Regions from separate parts of the Protofrankia sp. CiP1_Cm_nod4 genome, predicted to be linked through region 2. Evidence: riboswitches for the same ligand, from Rfam matches in the RefSeq annotation. Region 2 holds a riboswitch; the other holds the start of a gene.

Region 1 (10,249 bases), on a different contig from region 2:
GTCCAGGGCGGGGACCGCGGCGGCGTCACTGGCGGTGGTCACGACGGCGGTCGCGCCGAGGGTGGCGGCGACCCGCTCGGCGAGGTCGTTGGCTCCGCCGGCGTGCCCGCCGACGAGGGCGACCGCCCACCGGCGCGCCTCGTCCACGCAGACCACCCCCGGGTCGCTGTCCTTGCCGGTGAGCAGGCTGCCGGTGTCGGGGGTGCCGGCCAGCAGCCGGACGGTCGCGCCGGTCGCGAGGAAGCAGACCACCCCGGCGCATGCGGTGACGGCGGCGGTGAGCGCCTCGCGGGCCGTGCCGTCGTAGTGGCGGGCGTCCGGCCAGGCCCGTTGGAGATCCCGGGCGGCCGCGCGGCCGGCGGCGGTCACCGCGACCAGGCCGATGCCCGACCGGCCCGGTGTCCTGGCGTCCGTCATCGTGACCATCCGTCATTGTGATCGTTCATGGTGGTGCGCACCGGCGCGTTCTCCCCAGCGGACGGCTGTCCCTGTCGGTCGCTGTCAGCCGCGCGACCGCATCCGGGATGGTTGCGTGGCGGCCTGCGCGGGACGTCCCAACGAAGGTTGATCATGTGGGCCCGGGCCCTTCACGTGAGGCGCTGGACGCATCGGACGCACGAGGGTCGTCACGGACGGGAATGTCGCGGGCGCGGGGGGCCTCGGAGTTGTCCCGGGCCGCCCGCAGCGTGGTGCGGGCGGCCCGGTCGGCCCGGCGGAAGCCGTGGAAGTGACCGGGGTGGTACAGGTGGGAGCGGGTCCCGCCGGCGGCGAGGGCGGGGCCGACGAGCACCAGCGTGTGCTTCCACAGCTTGTGCTCACGGATCGTGGCGGCGAGGTCGGCGAGCGCGCACCGCACGATCAGCTCCTCCGGCCAGCTCACCCGGTAGGCGACCACGCAGGGTGTCTCCGGTGGGTAGCCACCGGCGGTGAGCTCGGCCTGCAGCTGGCTGGAACGGGCCGCCGAGAGGAACAGCGCCATGGTCGTGCCGTGCGCGGCGAACCGGGCCACCTCCTCCCCGGGCGGCATCGGGGTCTTCCCGCCGGCGAGCCGGGTCAGGATCACCGACTGGGCCACCTGGGGGACGGTCAGCTCGCGCCCGACGGCCGCGGCCGCCGCGGTGAAGCTGCTGACCCCGGGGACGATGTCGGTGGCCAGCCCCAGCTCGGCGCAGATCTCCAGCTGCTCCTGCACCGCACCCCACAGCGCCGGGTCACCGGAGTGGACGCGGGCCACCGCGAGCCCGCCGGCCGCGGCCCGCCGGTAGATCTCGTGGACGCCCTCCAGCGGCAGCCCGGCCGAGTCGACGATCTCGGCGTCGTCGCGGGCATGGGTGAGCACGTCCGGGTGCACCAGCGAGGACGCCCAGATGACCACGTCCGCCTCGCCGATCACCCGGGCGGCGCGCAGGGTCAGCAGGTCCGCGGCCCCGGGGCCGGCCCCGACGAACGTGACCCGCCCGGGCGGGCGGGCGGTCATGCCGGCCACTGCCGGCGCCGGGTGGAGATCACCGTGGACAGGTAGGGGCCGGGCTGGTCGCGGGGCAGGTCGGCGGCGAGGCGGATGTCCTCCTCGGGCAGGCCCGTGCAGGCGCCGTAGACGGCCGCGCCGTGTGTGCCGGTCAGCCGGTCGGCCTCGGCCAGCACGTCGAGGACCTGCGGCAGCGCGCGTCCGCCCTTGTAGGCGATCACGGTGTCGTGGTCGGCGACCGCCCGGCGGTAGGCGTCCACACCGGCGGTCAGCGGCAGCAGCGCCACGGTCTCGGTGCCCACGGCCAGCACCGTGCCGGAGCGGGCGGCGAGATCCTGCATGGCCATGATGCCGGGAACGGTCTCGATGGTGACCTCCGGTAACAGCGTGCGGACCCGGGCGGCCAGCGTGGTGAAGGTCGAGTAGACGTTCGGATCACCGATCGTGGCGAACGCGACACTGCCCGTGGGGTGTTCGCGCAGGGCCTGGATGACCACGGCCGCCGGGGCGTCGTAGTCGGCGTCCCCGGTCATCCGGAACGTCACCTGGCGGATCCGGTCGTGGGTGACGTGCGCGCGCACGGTCGCCTCGGCCCGGCCCGGCGGCGGCATCCCCTCGCTGACCGGGACGAACACGACGTCGGCCCGCTCCAGCGTCCGCGCGGCCCGGACCGTCACCAGATCCGGGTCGCCGGGCCCGACGCCGACACCGACCAGCCGGGCGCGCGGCGGAACCGCCCCGGGGCTTCCGGCGCCCTCGCTGCCCTTGCCGCGCGACGTTGCGGTTTTCGACGGCGTTGCCCGGGGGCTTCCGGGGCTTCCGGCGCCCTCGCTGCCCTCGACGTTCCTGGAGCTCATCGCGCTCCTCCCGCGCTCCGTGCCGCGCCGGGAGCACGGACGGCCGCCGCGGACGGCCCGGCCGCTCTCGCCCCGCGGGCCGTGGCGACGAACCGGCAGGCCGCCCCGGGCACGCCGGCCCAGTGCAGGTGCAGGTAGGAGGCGTGCACGTTGCCGCGTACGAACCCCTCCGCCCGGTCGTCCACCCGCCAGGCCGACTGTGGCACGTCCCCTGGGAAAAAGCGCGCCTCCCCGGGAAAGGACGCTCCGGCGGCGGGCCCGGCCGTGGGGCCGGCGCGGCCGCCAGCGAGAACCGGAGCCGTGTCGGCAGGGGTGGTGGCAGCGGCAGCAGCGGCGGTCGTGCTGGCGGTCGGCGGGATGACCTGCGTGTGGTGGAACTCGTGCGCGGTCACCACGGTATCGGCGGTCACGAGCGAGTTGTCACAGACAGCGACCGCCTGACGGTAACCGAGAGTGAGACGTGGCCCCATCGCCGTGTCGGCGTCGAGGACGCCGCACATCGGATGCCCGTCGAGGGAGCGGGCCAGGTAGAGCAGGCCGGCGCATTCGGCGGCGATCGGCGCGCCCCGGCGCGCCAACGCGACGACCTCGGCCCGCAGCGGCGCGTTGGCCGCGAGCGCGGCGGCGTGCTCCTCGGGGAACCCGCCGCCGATCACCAGTCCGTCGGTGCCGTCCGGAAGCGTCTCGTCACGCAGCGGGTCGACGGTGACGACCTCGGCCCCGGCGGCGCGCAGCAGTTCGACCTGTTCGGCATAACCGAACGTGAACGCGGACCCGCCCGCGACAGCGATCCGCACCGGCCGCCCGCCGCCGGGCCCGGCCGTCTCGCGGGTCTCGCCGGTCTCGGCCACGGCGTCCGACGGCGTCCAGGGGCGGGCGTCCAGCGGCGGGGCCGAGCGGGCCAGCGCAAGCACGGCGTCGAGATCGCAGGATGCGGCGACCAGCGCCCCCAGCGCCCGGACCGCCTCGGCCGCGGCCGGCGCCCGCTCGGCCGCCGGCACCAGCCCGAGATGCCGCGAGGGCACCGCGGCGGCGTCGTCCCGGCGCAGCACCCCCAGCACGGGGATGCGCAGGCCGGCGACGGCGTCCCGCAGCAGGCGCTCGTGGCCGGCCGAACCGACCCGGTTGAACACGACACCGGCCAGGCGCACCCGCCGATCCCAGGTGGCGAAGCCGTGCACCACGGCCGCGGCCGAGCGGCCCGCGGCGGACGCGTCCACGACCAGCACGACCGGGGTGGCGGTCAGCCGGGCCACGTGGGCGGCGGAGGCGAAGTCCACGGGCTGGCCGGGCCGTGGCAGCGACACCCCGTCGAACAGGCCCATCACCCCTTCGACGACGGCGATGTCGGCGCCGCGGGCGCCGTGGGCGAGCAGGGGGCCGATGCGCTGTTCGCCGCAGAGCACGGCGTCGAGGTTGCGCCCGGGGCGGCCGGTGGCCAGGGCGTGGTAGCTCGGGTCGATGTAGTCCGGGCCGACCTTGTGCGGGGAGACCCGCAGGCCGCGGGCGGTCAGGGCGGCCATCAGCCCGGTCGCCACGGTGGTCTTGCCCGCGCCGCTGGCCGGGGCCGCGACCAGCAGCCGGGGCAGGGCGATGCCGGCGGCGCCGGGGCCGCTCACCATTCGATCCCCCGCTGGCCCTTCTGGCCGGCGTCCATCGGATGCTTCACCTTGGTCATCTCGGTCACCAGGTCGGCGGCGTCGAGCAGCCGCGGCGGCGCGGCGCGGCCGGTGACGACGACGTGCTGGCGCCCGGGCCGGGCGCGCAGCGTCTCGACGACCTCGGCCACATCGATCCATCCCCACTTCAGCGGGTAGGTCAGCTCGTCGAGGACGTAGAGCCGGTAGGTCTGCGCGGCCAGGTCCCGGCGGATCTGCTCCCAGCCCTCGCGCGCGGCGTCGGCGGGCTGGGCGCCCGGGTCGATGCGGTGCTGCACCCAGCTCCAGCCCTCGCCCATCTTGTGCCAGGTGACCGTGCCGCCCTCGCCGGTGGTGGCCAGCGTGCGCAGTGCCCGTTCCTCCCCGATCCGCCATTTCGCGGACTTGACGAACTGGAACACCCCGACCGGCCAGCCCTGCGCCCAGCCGCGCAGGGCCAGCCCGAACGCCGCGGTCGACTTCCCCTTGCCGTCACCGGTGTGGACGATCAGCAGCGGGCGGTCCCGGCGGGCCCGGGTGGTCAGGCCGTCGTCGGGTATCACGGCCGGCTGTCCCTGCGGCATCCCTCAGGCCACCTTCCCAGGCTGGGTGGACGGTGTGGACGGTGTCGGCCCGGCGGGCCTGCCGGGCCGGGCGGATCCCGCCGGCCATATCGGACGCACCGGGCTGGCGGGGCGCGCCGGCCATACCGGGCGGACAGCGCCGGCGGGATCCGCGGAGCCGGCGGGATCCGCGGAGCTGGTGGGGGCCGCCGGGCCGGCCGCCGCCGACAGGGCGGCCAGCGGGACGGTCGTGCCACCGAGGGCGGTGGCCAGCCGGCCGGCCAGGCCCAGGCGGACATAGCCGCTCTCGCAGTCGACGACGACGCTGGCCACCCCGGCGCGGGCCAGCGCGTGCGCGGCGGCGGCCGGATCCGGGCCGGTGGTGCACCGGCCGTCGGTGACGACGACCAGCAGCGCGCGCCGGTCGGGGTCACGCCGGCGTTCGGCGGCCAGCACCTGCCCGGCGCGGGTGAGCCCGGCGGCGAGCGGGGTGCGCCCACCGGTCGGCAGGGAACGCAGCCGGGCCGCGCCCACCTCCACACTCGACGTCGGCGGCAGGACGACCTCGGCGTCGGCACCCCGGAAGGTGATCATTCCGATCCGGTCGCGGCGCTGGTAGGCGTCCAGGAGCAGGGAGAGCACGGCGGTGGTGACCGTGCGCATCCGGGCGCGGGCGGCCATGGAGCCGCTGGCGTCCACCACGAACAGCACCAGGTTGCCCTCGCGTCCCTCCCGGACGGCGCCGCGCCGGTCGGACGGCCGCAGCAGCAGCCCCGGCCCGTGGCGTCCGCGGGCCTGCTGCCAGGGCGCGGCGGCCCGCAGGGTCGCCGGCAGGTGCAGGCCAGGGGCCTCCGGCGAGGCGGTGACCACCGCGCCGTGGCGGGTACGGGCCCGGGAGCGCCGCCCGGCGGCGCCGAGACCGGTACCGACATCGGGGATCTCCAGGCGGCGGGGGCGGAACACCGGGCCGGGCGGGCCGGCGGGGTGTGCGCTGCCAGCGGCGTCCGCCCGTCCGCGCGACGGGTCGGGCTGCTCGTACCGGCTGTGCTCGGACGCGGTGGCCGGCCCGCCGGCGGGCCACGGTTCCGCGTCCGTCTCCGTCTGTTGCGTTTCCGCCCGGTGCAGGGGCTCCGATTCCGCCGGGCGCGGGGCCGGCAGGTCGCCGGCCGACGTGAACGGCGGCCCGGCACCGGTATTCTCGTCACTGTCGGTAGCGGCACCGCCGTTGCCGTGGCCGCCGGCGGATCCACCGCCGCCACCGCCGCCACTGCCTCCGCCGCCCCCGCCGCCGGCCGGTGGCGGTCCGTCAGGGTCGTCCGTGGGTGGCTCCCCGGTCTGTTCCAGGGCCTGTTCCAGAGCGTCGGCGAGGGTGTCCTCGTCCAGGCCGGGGGCGTCGAACGGGCCCCGGCGGCGCCGGTGTGGCAGGGCCAGGCGGGCGGCGCGGCGGATGTCGTCGGCGGTGACGCGCTCGCGGCCCTCCCAGGCGGCCAGCGCGATCGCGGTGCGGGCGGTGACCACGTCCGCGCGCATCCCGTCCACGTCGAAGGCGGCGCAGACCGCGGTGACCTGGCGCAACGCCGTCTCGGAGAGCTCCACGGCGGGCAGCCGGTCGCGGGCGGCGGCGATCCGGGCGGCGAGGGCGGCGTCCTGCTCCGCCCAGGCGGCGGCGAAGGCCCGCGGGCCGGCATCGTAGGCCAGCCGGCGGCGCACCACTTCGGCCCGCACCCGCGGGTCCCGGCTGGCGGCGACCTCGACGGTCAGCCCGAACCGGTCCAGCAGCTGCGGGCGCAGCTCACCCTCCTCCGGGTTCATCGTCCCGACCAGCAGGAACCGGGCGGCGTGGCGGACCGACACCCCGTCGCGTTCGACGTGGGCGACGCCGAGCGCGGCCGCGTCCAGCAGCAGGTCGACAAGATGATCGTGCAGGAGGTTGACCTCGTCGACGTAGAGCAGGCCGCGGTGGGCGGCGGCCAGCAGCCCGGGGCGCAGCGCCGTGACGCCTTCGGTGAGCGCCCGGTCGAGGTCGATCGCCCCGGTCACCCGGTCCTCCGAGGCGCCGACCGGCAGCTCCACCATCCGCGCCGCCCGGGTCACGGCGGGAGCCTCGGGTGGATGCGGGCCGTCCGGGCAGTCGGCGTCACCGGCGGCCGGGTCGCAGGCGAACCGGCAGCCGGCCACCACCGCCAGGGGCGGGAGCAGGGCGGTGAGCCCCCGTACCGCCGTCGACTTGGCGGTGCCCTTCTCCCCCCGGACGAGTACCCCGCCGATAGCCGGTGACACGGCGTTGAGGACGAGAGCGAGCCGCAGGTCGTCCATACCCACCACCGCGGACAGCGGGTAGGCCGTCATCGTGCTCCCGACCGTGCGCCGGGCACCGGCTGACGGGCGTGAACGGGCATGCCGCGGTCCTCCCTCGGGTTTCCTCGCCCTCGGTAACGGTGCGGACGGCCGAAGTATCCCGGCTCCCGGATCACCGCTCCCCCTCGGCCTTCCGGACGCCTACACGTCCGTGACACACGGTGAGGGTTCGCTCCCCGGTTACGGTGGCGGGACCGCGCCGGATTCCCACCGGCTTCCTCCACTGCCGTCGCCCACCCAGCATGGCACAACCCGCCACCACGCGGACCCCTTCACCCTGCCCGCACTCGCTTCAGGAGCACGCGGGCACCCGTGCCGCGCATGTCGGACGGGATGGCCGCGGGATGGGAGGCCGTCGGAGCTGAACCGCCGCGGCCGGTTGACCGCGGTCGCGATGTCGCCTCCCCCGCGACGTCGGTCACGGCGGTGTCGATCACGGAGTCGAGGTGAGGATGAGGCAGCTGTTGAACCCTCCGTAGCCGCGGGCGTTGATCATGATGACGTTCGTCGGCATTCCGCGTGGTTCTCCCGTGATCAGGTGCAGCCCGTATGCCGGGTCCGGATCGGTCAGGTTGCCCACCGGAGGGACCACGCCGTCCCGCATCGCCAGGAGCGCGGTCGCCACGTTGAGCGCCGGCGTCCCGGCGCACAGGCGCCCGACCAGGCTGTGCGGGGCCGTCACCGGCAGGTGGGCGAGGCGGTCACCGAAGACCTCGCCCAGGGCGCGTGCCTCCAGCAGGTCGTGCTCACGTGTTCCCATGCCGTCGGCGAAGACGACGTCGACGTTGCCGGGGGTCAGGCCGGCGTCGTCGAGCGCGCGTCGCATCGCCTGCACGAGGGGGTCCGGCCCGGGTGCCGGGCGCCGGTCGTGGTGGGCGTCGTGGGTGGCCGCGTAGCCGGCGATCCGTCCGTAGCCGCGGTGGCCGCGCTCGTGCGCCGCCGCGGCGTCCTCCACCACGAACAGGGCGCCGCCCTCGCCCGGCGCGTACCCGTCGGCATGCCGGGAGAAGGGCCGGTAGCCCTCCTCGGGACGGGTGCCCGCGGTCAGCATCCCGCTCGTGGCGTAGCAGGTCATCGCATACGGTGCGACCGCGGCCTCGGTGGCGCCCGCCACCACGGCGCGGGTCCCCCGCCGGATGGCCCGGCGGGCCTCGCCGAGGCAGTCCAGGCCGCCGGCCTCACCGGAGACGATCACTCCTGAGGGGCCTTTCAGCCCGTGGAGGATCGAGATCTGCCCGGTGCTGGCCGCGTAGAACCAGGCGATGGACTGGTAGGCCCCCACCGCCCGGCGGCCCTGGCTCCACAGCCGCCCGATTTCCCGCTGCCCGAACTCGTTGCCGCCGGAGCCGCTGGCCAGGATGGCCGCGGTGTCGTACGGATCGTGATCGGACGGCCGGTAGCCGGCGTCATCGAGGGCGAGGCCGGCGGCGGTCAGGGCCAGCCAGCTCCACCGGTCGGTCTGCACGATCAGCCGGGGGTCGAGATGATCCTCGGGCTGGAAGCCGTCCACCTCACCGGCCAGGACGGCGGCGGGCGCCGCGGTACCGGCCAGGACGGCGGCGGGCGTGGGGGTGGCGAAGCGGGTGACCGGGGCGACCTTGACCTCGCCGCGCAGCGTGGACGACCAGTGCGCCTCGGCCCCGATGCCGCTCGGTGCCACGACGCCGATACCGGTGATCACCGCGGACTGGCCCGGGGCGCTCACCGGGTCACCGTCGCGCGCTCGAGCAGGATCGCGGACTGGAAGCCGCCGAAACCGCTGCCGACCGACAGCGCCACGTCGATCCGCTGGTCACGGGCGGTCTTGGGCACGTAGTCCAGGTCACAGTCGGGGTCGCGGTTCTCCCAGTTGGCCGTCGGCGGCACCACGGAGTGCTCGATGGCCAGCGCGCAGGCGGCGCATTCGATCGCGCCGATGGCCCCGAGCGAGTGGCCGACCATGGACTTGATCGAGCTGACCGGTACCTGGTAGGCGTGCGATCCCAGGGAGCGTTTGAAGGCGGCCGTCTCGTGCCGGTCGTTCTGCTTGGTGCCCGACCCGTGGGCGTTGACGTAGCTGACCGCCGTGGCCGGGGTGCGGGCCTGCCGGAGCGCGCTGGTGATCGCTTCGGCCATCTCCACACCGTCCGGTCGCAGCCCGGTCATGTGGTAGGCGTTGGAGCGGGACGCGTAGCCGGTGACCTCGCAGTAGACGTGGGCGCCGCGGCGGCGGGCGTGCTCCCACTCCTCCAGGACGAGCACGGCGGCGCCTTCCCCCATCACGAACCCGTCCCGGGTGGCGTCGAACGGCCGGGAGGCGTGCTCCGGGTCGTCGTTGCGCGCTGAGGTCGCCCGGATCGCGTCGAAGCAGGCGATCGAGATCGGTGAGATCGGCGCGTCCGTGGCACCCGCGATGACCACGTCGGCCGCGCCGTCCTGGATGAGCTGGTGGCCCCGGCCGATCGCGTCGATCCCCGAGGTGCAGCCCGTCGACACCACCGCGGCGGGGCCGCGCGCGCCGAACCTGCGGGCCACCTCGCCGGCGAGGCTGCTGGGCACCAGGGCGTGGTAGAGGAAGGACGAGGCGTATGCCGGGTCCACCAGCCAGTCACGGCCGCTGTTGCTGACCGCGACGTACTCGTCCTCGAGGCGGGTGGTGGCGCCGACGGCGCTGCCGAGGCTGACCCCGACGCCGTATCCGCCGTCGGGGGCGCCGGCCGGCAGGTCCAGGCCGCTGTCGGTGACCGCCTCCGCGGCCGCGGCGAGCGCTAACTGGATGAACCGGTCGTTGCGGTGGATCTCCTGCGCGTCCAGGCCGGCGGCGGCGGGGTCGAAGTCGCATTCGGCCGCGATCTGCGACCGGAACTGCGCCGGGTCGAAGAACGAGATCCGCCGGGTCGCGGTCCGGCCCTCGGTCAGCAGGGTCCAGAACGCGCGGCTGTCCGTCCCGCCGGGGGCGATGACGCCGACGCCGGTGACCACCGTCCTTCTCGGGCCCGCGCTCGTGCTCGTATGTGTGCTCATGCTGGTGCCTTCCGTGGGTCGCCGTCCCCGCTGCCGCCCGCCCCGGCCGGCGCGGGCACGAGGGTGGGCAGGGGCTCGGTGTCGACGTGGCCGAGGTCCGGCCGTGGGGCCAGCGGGCTGAGGTGGAAGACGAGGAACGCCGTCTCGTCGCCGGTGTTGACCAGCCGGTGGCGCGTCCCCAGGGGGATCAGCAGGCCGTGCTCGGCCGGCAGCGCGGTGTCCTGGCCGTCGAGGCGTGCGGTGATGTTCCCGGTCACGCAGTAGAGGAACTCCTCGGAGTACGGATGCCAGTGCTCGGTGACGACCTCCCCCGGCCGCAGGGCCAGCGTCCCGAGGAAACCTGACGTCGAGCCGACGGTGGCC
Region 2 (8,502 bases):
CACCATGGGACGGCTGCGTACCGCCGTGCAGACCCTGGCCGATCTCGACCTCGAGCCCGGCGAACTGCTCGCCCACCTCGACGACCTCGTGCAGCGGCTCGCCAGTGAGGCCGACCCGTCCCGGCGGGACACGGTGGGCGCGACCTGCGTCTACGCGGTGTACGACCCGGTCTCCGGCCGCTGCGCGATCGCCAGCGCCGGGCATCCGCCGCCGGCCGTGGTGACGCCGGAGGGCAAGGTCGACTTCGTCGACGTCACCCCCGGGCCGCCGCTCGGCGTGGGCGGGATGCCCTTCGAGGTCACCGAGATCACGCTGGCGCCCGGCAGCGTCCTCGCCCTGTACACCGACGGCCTGCTCAACCGGTACGACCGCGACGTCACCCAGGGGATGGAGTGGCTCCACGGACACCTGGAGTCACTCTGCGAGAGCGACCGGTCTCTGGACGACATCGGCCAGGCCCTCCTTGGCGACACCTCCTCGGCCCCGCCCGCGGACGACATCGTCGTCCTGCTCGCCCGCACCCGCACCGTGACGGCCGAGGCCGTCGTCGAGTGGGAGTTCCCCGCCGACCCGTCCGTGGTCTCCGAGGTCCGTGGCCTCACGACCCGGCAGCTGGCCGACTGGGACCTGGACACCCTGTCCTTCAGCACGGAACTGGTCATCAGCGAGCTGATCACCAACGCCATCCGGTACGCGCAGGGCCCGATCAGGGTCCGGCTGATCCGCGACGACCTGCTCGTCTGCGAGGTCTCGGACGCCAGCTTCACCCAGCCACGGCTGTGCTATGCCCGCAGCACCGACGAGGGGGGCCGCGGCCTGTTCCTGGTGGCCCAGATGACCCGGCGGTGGGGCAGCCGCTACAGCCGCCTGGGCAAGACCATCTGGACCGAGCAGCCGACACACCCGACGTACAAATAGATACCTGACGTACAAAGAGAGCGCGAACAGGGCGTCCCGGGCGCCGCCCGCCAGGGCCCGGACAGGGCGCCGGGCGGGACGCCCGGGCGCGCCGCCCGCGAACGGTGCGCGCACGCGAACAGGCGGCGGGCCGTGGCGGAGGTACCCGGACCGGCTCTGTCACCGGATCTCGAATCCTCGCCTGGCACCGCCGCCGCAGGTCCCGCTCGCATCCCGTCGCCGTCAGCGACCGGGTGTGTGCCCGGGCCCTGTGCTATCCGGGCAGCAGGCTGGCCGGATCGAAGTTCTCGTCCCAGTAGTGCGGGCGGATGACCGGCACCCCGAGCGCCTCGAAGACGCGGTTGTCCTCCCAGTAGGTCGACTCAAGGATGATCTTTCCCTCGGAGTCGAACTGGTGGAACGTCGAGCCGAGGGTCTCCAGCGTCTTGCCGCTGGTGGGCAGGCCACGGTAGGTCGTGGCCCCCTCGATCCGGACGTTCCAGTGGATGAGGCCGTAGCTGTCGCCGGGCCCGCCGAACCACGCGGTGGGAGTGAAGGTGTAGGTGCCGTTCTCCCCGCTGGCGATCCCGCCGAGCCGCTCCACAAGGGTCTCGCGGTCGGTGACGGTGTCGTCGAGGTGGTCGTCGACCTTGGTCCACTCGAGGGTGAAGTAGTCGGCGTACAGGTCGGCCAGGGCGGCCGTGTCCCCGCCGAGGGCGGCGGCCCACCGCTGGGCGTGCTCCAGGCCGCTGGCCGCCCGGGTGAAGGGGGCGCCGGTGGAGACCTTCACCGTGGTGGGCTTGGTGCCGGTCAGGCTCTTGGTGGGGCTGACGGGCCCGACCGCGCGCAGCACCGCGGACGCGTCCCACCAGGAGGACTCGCGGACGATCAGGCCCTTCTCGTTGTAGATGTGGAAGGTGTGGCCCTGGGTGCCGAACGGCTTGTTCGCGACGTCCAGGCCGAGGAAGACCGCGGCGTGCTCGGGGCTCCACTCCCAGCGGAGCAGGCCCACCCGCTCGTTGCCGATGTAGGAGCGAATCCGGAAGTTGTGGATGCCAATGCCGTTCTCCGGGTCCTTGTTCGCGTACGGGGCGAAAAGGCGATGCAGATCCGGCTTGTTGTTGATGTTGTGCTGGTCGAGCATCACGTCCTCGAAGACGAAGTTCTCGTCGTCGTAGAGCTTGCAGACCGCCTCAGCGCTCTCCCGGAACGCTTTCAGCCATTTGATCCCGAAATTGTAGTGCGCCACGACTTCTCCTTGTCCTTGCGCGAGCCTTCACGAGCCGGAACAAAAACTCGGAACTTCGAAATATCGACCTTCTCGGGAGATACCGGCCCGCTCGGGGAGACGGGCCTTCCCGGGAAATGTTCAGCCCACCCGCGGGGCCGGACGACAACAGCCCACCACGGCGCCCGGCAGTGTCCGGCCGGCGCGTTCCGGGCGGGGCCGGTACGCGCCGGCCGGCCGCCGGAACGAACAGGGGTCCGCCAGCCGGGCCCGTCGCGTCACACCGACGACCACAAACGCCTCGACCACCAGGCCCTCCACGCCGTCCGCCCGCGGTATCCCGCACGTTCGCCCCGTATGGAACAGATCCTCGTTCGCCGAAATCATTCCTTACACAGCTGAGGACGATATTCCGGGGGAACGTGGCCCGCATCACCCTCTGGGATGAACTCCGTCCGGCTGTGGGATGACCCGCCCGCACCGTCCGCCCGCCCCGTCCACCCGCCGGCGGGCGTGTGCGCGGATGCGGACATGATCGACCACTGCCGGAACGGCGGCCGCGCCGGGCGCGCGGCCGAGGTCAGCTCGCGGGCTCGGCCTGTCGGGTGTGCTCGCGGCTGCTGGGGGACCACTTCTCCTCGATGCGCCCGTACTTCCACACCAGCAGCGCGGCCGCCCAGGTCAGGGCGAACAGGGCGACGACGAAGTAGCCGAGGATGTTGAGGTCCAGGCCGCTGACCCAGTCCCAGAAACCGCCGGTGAGGCTTGCCTTCTCGGCGAGGATGCCGAGCAGTTCCACGGTGCCGATGAGGAAGGCGACCGCGACCGACAGCCCGGTGATCATGATGTTGTAGTAGACCTTGCGGACGGGCCTGGAGAACGCCCAGCCGTAGGCGAAGTTCATGAACGACCCGTCGATGGTGTCCAGCAGGCTCATGCCCGCGGCGAACAGGACCGGCAGCACGAGGATGGCGTACCAGGGCAGCCCGGCCCCGGCCGCCCCGGCGGCCAGGAACAACAGCGCGACCTCGGTGGCGGTGTCGAAGCCGAGACCGAACAGGACACCCAGCGGGTACATCTGCCACGGCCTGGTGATCGCCCTGGTGACGCGGCCGAGCAGCCGGTTCATCAGGCCGCGGGAGTTCAGCTGCTCCTCGAGGGCGGCCTCGTCGTAGCGCCCGTGCCGCATGTCCCGGAACACCCCCAGGATCCCCAGCAGCACGCCGAGGTTGATCGCGGCGATGAGGTAGAGGAAGCCGCCGGAGACGGTGGTGCCGATCCAGCCGGTGACGGCGTGCAGGGTGGAGCCGTCGTCCTCGACCTGCCCGGCCAGCGAACGTATCCCGATGCCGAACAGGAACGCCAGCGCGAAGACGATCGTGGAGTGGCCGAGGGAGAAGAAGAACCCGACCGACAGCGGCCGCTGGCCGTCGGTCATCAGCTTGCGGGTGGTGTTGTCGATCGCGGCGATGTGGTCGGCGTCGAAGGCGTGGCGCAGCCCCAGGGTGTAGGCGGTGACCCCGAGGCCGATGCCGAACACCTGGCCGTCGGCGCCGAAGTGGTAGTGCCGCGGAGCGATGATCGCGATCAGGGCGAACCAGCCGGTCACGTGCAGCCCGATGATGACGCCGGCCATGCCGGCCACGCTCGCCCACTCCCGCGGGCCGAGTGCCTGGCGGATGCGGGTGAGCCGCGCCGCGCGCGGGGTGTCGACCTGAGCGGCCATGACGGAATCCTTCCCGGATGGACGGCCCCGGCAGCGCCGACGGGGTGGGTGCGCCTGCGGACGCTAACCATCTCCGCCACTTCCTGCAAGACACTTGCAGGAAGTAATAGATTGCAAACTGTCGCCCTCGCCCGGCCGCTCGCCACCGGCGCGACGCGCGGGAACGAAACCGAACGAAGCGAAGCCGAACGAAGCGGAGCGGGAAGAAGCGGAGCGTAGCGAGAGGCGGCCATGGGAGCGCCGGCACGGCCGCGAGAAGGAGACACACTCGGCGAGCAGGCCGGACCTCATCGCGTATAACAAATTACCACTAATAGTAATTATAGATAAACATATAGTTACATTTTTCGACTGTGGACGGCCTACAGTTACAGCCTTATTACAAGTACTTCACGATGGCGTTCGTGACGACGCCGGTGGACGCCGCGACAGGCATCGTTGTAGACGGCGCTGACGACAAGGAGTAGCGATGCGTGACATCGGGAGCGGCCCCGGGGGATGCCTGCCGGTGGCGATCGAGGTCATGACCGCCTACACCGACTCGGCCGACGACCCCGGCTTCTTCTGGGCCAGCGTCCAGCGGGTCATGGCCGACGGCGCCGAGCGCGCGGACCCCGCGGCGGCCGTGGCCGAACTCGTCCTCGGCCTGTCCACGCTGTGCGGCATCACCCTCGACCACCTGGCCGAACGCGCCGGCCCGGACAGTGGGCCGCGCGACGTGCTCGCCGCGATCCAACGGGCCTACGTCACCGAGCCGCCGCCCTGACCGCCGCCCTGACCGGCGGCCTGGCGCACGCGCGTCGCGGCCGGCCGAGCCCATCCGGTGCCACGCCCCGAGAGGCCGCGCCCCAAGAGCCAGGAACGGATCCGCCGTGTTCCGTCCTGTACCTGTCCCATTTCTCACCGTGATGAGAGGACTCCACGCCAGTGGCGACCTACGCACTGCCCGACCTGCCCTACGACTACGCCGCCCTCGAGCCGTCGATCAGCGGCGAGATCCTTCAGCTGCATCACGACAAACACCACGCCGCCTACGTCGCCGGCGCCAACACCACCCTCGACAAGCTCGCCGAGGCCCGCGACAAGGGCGACTTCGCCGCCATCGTCGGCCTGGAGAAGACGCTCGCGTTCAACGTCTCCGGCCACGTCCTGCACTCGCTCTACTGGCAGAACCTCTCCCCCGACGGCGGTGACAAGCCCGACGGCGCCCTCGCCGACGCCGTGGCCAACGACTTCGGCTCGTTCGACGCGTTCAAGGCCCAGCTCACCGCCGCCACCAGCACGATCCAGGGCTCCGGCTGGGGTGTGCTGTCCTACGAGCCCGTCGCCGACCGGCTCCTGATCGAGCAGGTCTACGACCACCAGGGCAACGTCGGCGTCGGCAGCACCCCGCTGCTGGTCTTCGACGCCTGGGAGCACGCCTTCTACCTGCAGTACAAGAACGTCAAGGCCGACTACGTCACCGCCCTGTGGAACATCGTCAACTGGGCCGACGTCGCGGCCCGCCACACCGCGGCCCGGCAGTCCCGCCAGGGCTGACCCGGGTCGTGGCCGGCCGGCTGGTGACCATCGCTGCCGGCCGGCAGCGTCCCGGGCCGCGGGCCACCGCAGGGGCCACCTCGTCGGTACCGCCGGGCGCCTGTCGCCACCGGTACCGGTGAGGCCGCGGAACCCGGGGAGGCCGAGGAGGCGGCCAGGGCCGCGAAAAACGCACCACCGCCAGGCCGCGTCGCTGTACCGCGACGCGGCCTTCGCGCGGTTCTGGTGCGCGCGCACGGTGCCGCTGTCCGGCAGCGCGGTGTCGGCCGTCCTGCTGCCGATACCCGTCTTCCAGATCAGCGGGTCCGCGGCGTGGACGACAATACGTCACCGGCGGACGATGAGCAGACCCCCGAAAAAATGACGTCTCACCTCGGCAGGCTCACCGCGACAGACACTCAGCCCGTCGCCGGCGCCGGCGGATGCGGTTTCTCCTCGGAGCTGTCCGGGTGCACGGTGCCGTTGTGCGCGAGAACGGGGGCGGGATGGACGCCGTCCAGCAGGTCGACAATGCTGTTGTCACTGAGGGTGTAGCAGATGACACGTCCGTCCCGGTGCGGGGAGACCACGGCGTGGTAACGGAGAATGCGTAACGCCTGCGAGACCGCTGTGTCGTTCATGCCCACTCCGGCCGCCGGGCCGGAGACGGAGATCGGGCCGGCATGACGGACCGCGATCATGATCGCGAGGCGCCCCGGGTCCGCGAGTATCGCGAACCGTGCCGCCCAGTGCTGGATGCGGCCCCGGTCCGCCACCGCGCCTGCGGCATCGCAGGCCCGGTCGCCGTCGATCACCTTAGCCGGCCGGGCCGGCGCGATGCGGTGCATGGATCGCATACTCCCATCGACGGCCGCCGCCCACGCCTCACCCCTGCGTGGGGCAGCCCCCGTGGAGCAGCCCCCTGCGCGGCCCTGCCGCATAGTTGGCCATCTGCTCAGATGTCAATCCTTGTAGGTGTCCGGCCCGGATGGGTAGCCTGATCCGGCCGTGGTGTTCGGGAAGCCGGTGGAGTACCGGCGCGGCCCTCGCCACTGTGATCGGGAAGTCTTCGGCCTCGTCCGCGGCGCAGCGGAGGTCACTGGGCGTCACACGCCTGGGAAGGCCGGCCGGAGGCGCGGACCCGTCAGCCAGGAGACCGGCCACGGCACCGGAAAGACCCATTCCACGAGGTGCTGGAGAGGCGGTCGGTGTACGTGGTGCCCGCACGTGCCGTCATGTGTGCTGCCGGAGCTTGTACTACCAGAATCTGTACCGTCAGGATTCCCGGCGGACCGCGGGCGCAGGGTCGATATCGTCGGCGGCGGTCAGATTTTCAGATGACCGTGCTGCTCCCCGGCCCCTTCCTCACCGACAGCCAGCAGATACGCGCCGTCCCCGACTTCAGTCGGCTGGCCGCCTGGGAGCACCTGCGCGCCACCTCCCTCGGGCTCCCGCCCGACCCGCTCGACCGCACCGGCGCCGGTTTCCGGCATGACTGACCGGCCCACCTTCTTCTCCCACGCCTGTCCGCCGCCTCACGCAAGGCCCATGAGCACCCGGGCATGATTCGGATCATCCTTGTCGGATCATCCTTGTCGACGGTGCGCCGGGAAGCCGAGGCCTCCCATCAGCCCATAGTTATCACGGAGAGTGTTTCCATAGGTGGAAAGAGTTATTTAGTTGACGAAACGTGATTCATTTAGGTTATCCTAACTTAATAGTTAAGCCTTCCTGAAGGAGGATGCGTGTCCCGGCGAACAGCCCTTCTCGCGCTGCCCGTCTCCCTGCCGCTCGGCCTCACCGCCTGCTCCGACGACTCGACGACCGGCGCCACGACGACATCCCCGGGACACCCGGCCAGCACCTCGACCGCCTCCACCGCGGCGCCGGAGGGCGTGGTCGAGGCCACCGAAAGCTGGTATGAGGGCAACGACGGGCAACAGGTGCTCCGCAGGCCCGCCGCCGGCGAGACACACCACATCGAGATCATCCCCATCGAGGCGGCCACCGGCCGGATCGTGCCGAACGCACCGGTCACACTCGCGGTCGTCGACGACAAGGGCACGGCCGTGGACGAGAAGACGCTCAACTTCTGCTACGCCGAGTGCTTCCACCACACGGACAACTTCACAATCCCGCGGGACGGCAGCTACACGCTGCGCGCGACAGTCGGGATACCGACCTTCTTCCAGCACGGTGAGGAAGGTCATACGCCAGCGTTGGCCAGCGGCGCGACTGCCACCTTCACCGACGTCACGCTCAAGCACTGATCATGACCGATGGTGGAGGGACAGCTCCCGATCAGCTCATTTCCCTGGCCGCGGACACGCGACCCGTCCCGGCTCTGATCATCACCCAGGCCTCCCCACCCAACGGCGGAGTTCTGCCACGGTGGGCCCGTTTCCTCGCGGCCGGGATGATCCTCATCATCGGGTGGGCGGCGGCCGTCTGGACCGCCACCCACGTCACCGCCGACCCGGTCCTGCACACCGCCGCCCTGTTCGTCCATCTCGCCTCACTCGTGGCAGGGTTCGGCGCGGTCCTCGCCATCGACTTCTTCGCGCTGTTGTGGCTGTCCGGCCGGCGCAGCTTCCCGGACATCATCCGGGTGGCGGACGGCCTGCATCTGCTGATCTGGGCCGGGCTGGCGGGGCTCGTGCTCAGCGGTGTCCTGCTGCATCCCGACCTGTCCACGCCGATAACACGGGTGAAGATCGGGCTGGTGCTCCTCATCGCGCTCAACGGCCTGCATATCCAGGCGGTCCAGCACCGTCTGGAACGGTCCGCCACCGTTGCGTCCCGGATGCTCCTGGCCCGATCGGTGATCAGTAACCTGCTGTCCCAGGCCGGATGGTGGGGCGCGATGGGCATCGGCTATCTCAACAGCCAGACCTGACCGGTCGTCACGATAACCCGGGCCACGGCGGCCCGGGCCCGGAACAGGTTTCGGAACAGGTTTCGGGTGCCGCCTTCCACAGCGGGATCATGGCGGGGAAGCTGGACAGGGTGATCCCGGCGACGACGCCGAGCGGCTGGCGCAGCGAGTACACGTCGAGCGGGCCCGCGCCTTCGCCTATGTGTACTTCCTGAGATCCCGGGGCCTGCTCAACGGGCTGGCGTCCGGGACGAACT

The links. Region 2 has a riboswitch for cobalamin ahead of AC5LSR_RS10825 (DUF7676 family protein). Riboswitches for the same ligand answer to the same signal wherever they lie in the genome.
Region 1: linked by a shared signal. The riboswitch ahead of AC5LSR_RS02640 (VWA domain-containing protein) and the one ahead of AC5LSR_RS10825 (DUF7676 family protein) in region 2 are both predicted to bind cobalamin.

The regions. Positions count from the first base shown of each region.
Region 1 covers NZ_CEVIVC010000006.1:13,918-24,166, forward strand. Annotated here, with positions in the region: partial or broken gene AC5LSR_RS02615 (bifunctional cobalt-precorrin 5A hydrolase/precorrin-3B C(17)-methyltransferase) at 1-426, opposite strand, end outside; gene cobM (precorrin-4 C(11)-methyltransferase) at 569-1,477, opposite strand; gene cobI (precorrin-2 C(20)-methyltransferase) at 1,474-2,325, opposite strand; gene AC5LSR_RS02630 (cobyrinic acid a,c-diamide synthase CobB) at 2,322-3,947, opposite strand; gene cobO (cob(I)yrinic acid a,c-diamide adenosyltransferase) at 3,941-4,546, opposite strand; gene AC5LSR_RS02640 (VWA domain-containing protein) at 4,550-6,874, opposite strand; cobalamin riboswitch at 6,978-7,103, opposite strand; gene AC5LSR_RS02645 (beta-ketoacyl synthase N-terminal-like domain-containing protein) at 7,317-8,588, opposite strand; gene AC5LSR_RS02650 (beta-ketoacyl-[acyl-carrier-protein] synthase family protein) at 8,585-9,886, opposite strand; gene AC5LSR_RS02655 (cupin domain-containing protein) at 9,883-10,249, opposite strand, start outside.
Region 2 covers NZ_CEVIVC010000044.1:12,500-21,001, forward strand. Annotated here, with positions in the region: gene AC5LSR_RS10795 (ATP-binding SpoIIE family protein phosphatase) at 1-919, shown strand, start outside; gene AC5LSR_RS10800 (nuclear transport factor 2 family protein) at 1,173-2,147, opposite strand; gene nicT (Nickel transporter NicT) at 2,707-3,852, opposite strand; gene AC5LSR_RS10810 (hypothetical protein) at 4,322-4,618, shown strand; gene AC5LSR_RS10815 (superoxide dismutase) at 4,780-5,391, shown strand; gene AC5LSR_RS10820 (ArsR/SmtB family transcription factor) at 5,790-6,227, opposite strand; cobalamin riboswitch at 6,363-6,549, shown strand; gene AC5LSR_RS10825 (DUF7676 family protein) at 6,708-6,869, shown strand; gene AC5LSR_RS10830 (hypothetical protein) at 7,116-7,640, shown strand; gene AC5LSR_RS10835 (hypothetical protein) at 7,643-8,266, shown strand.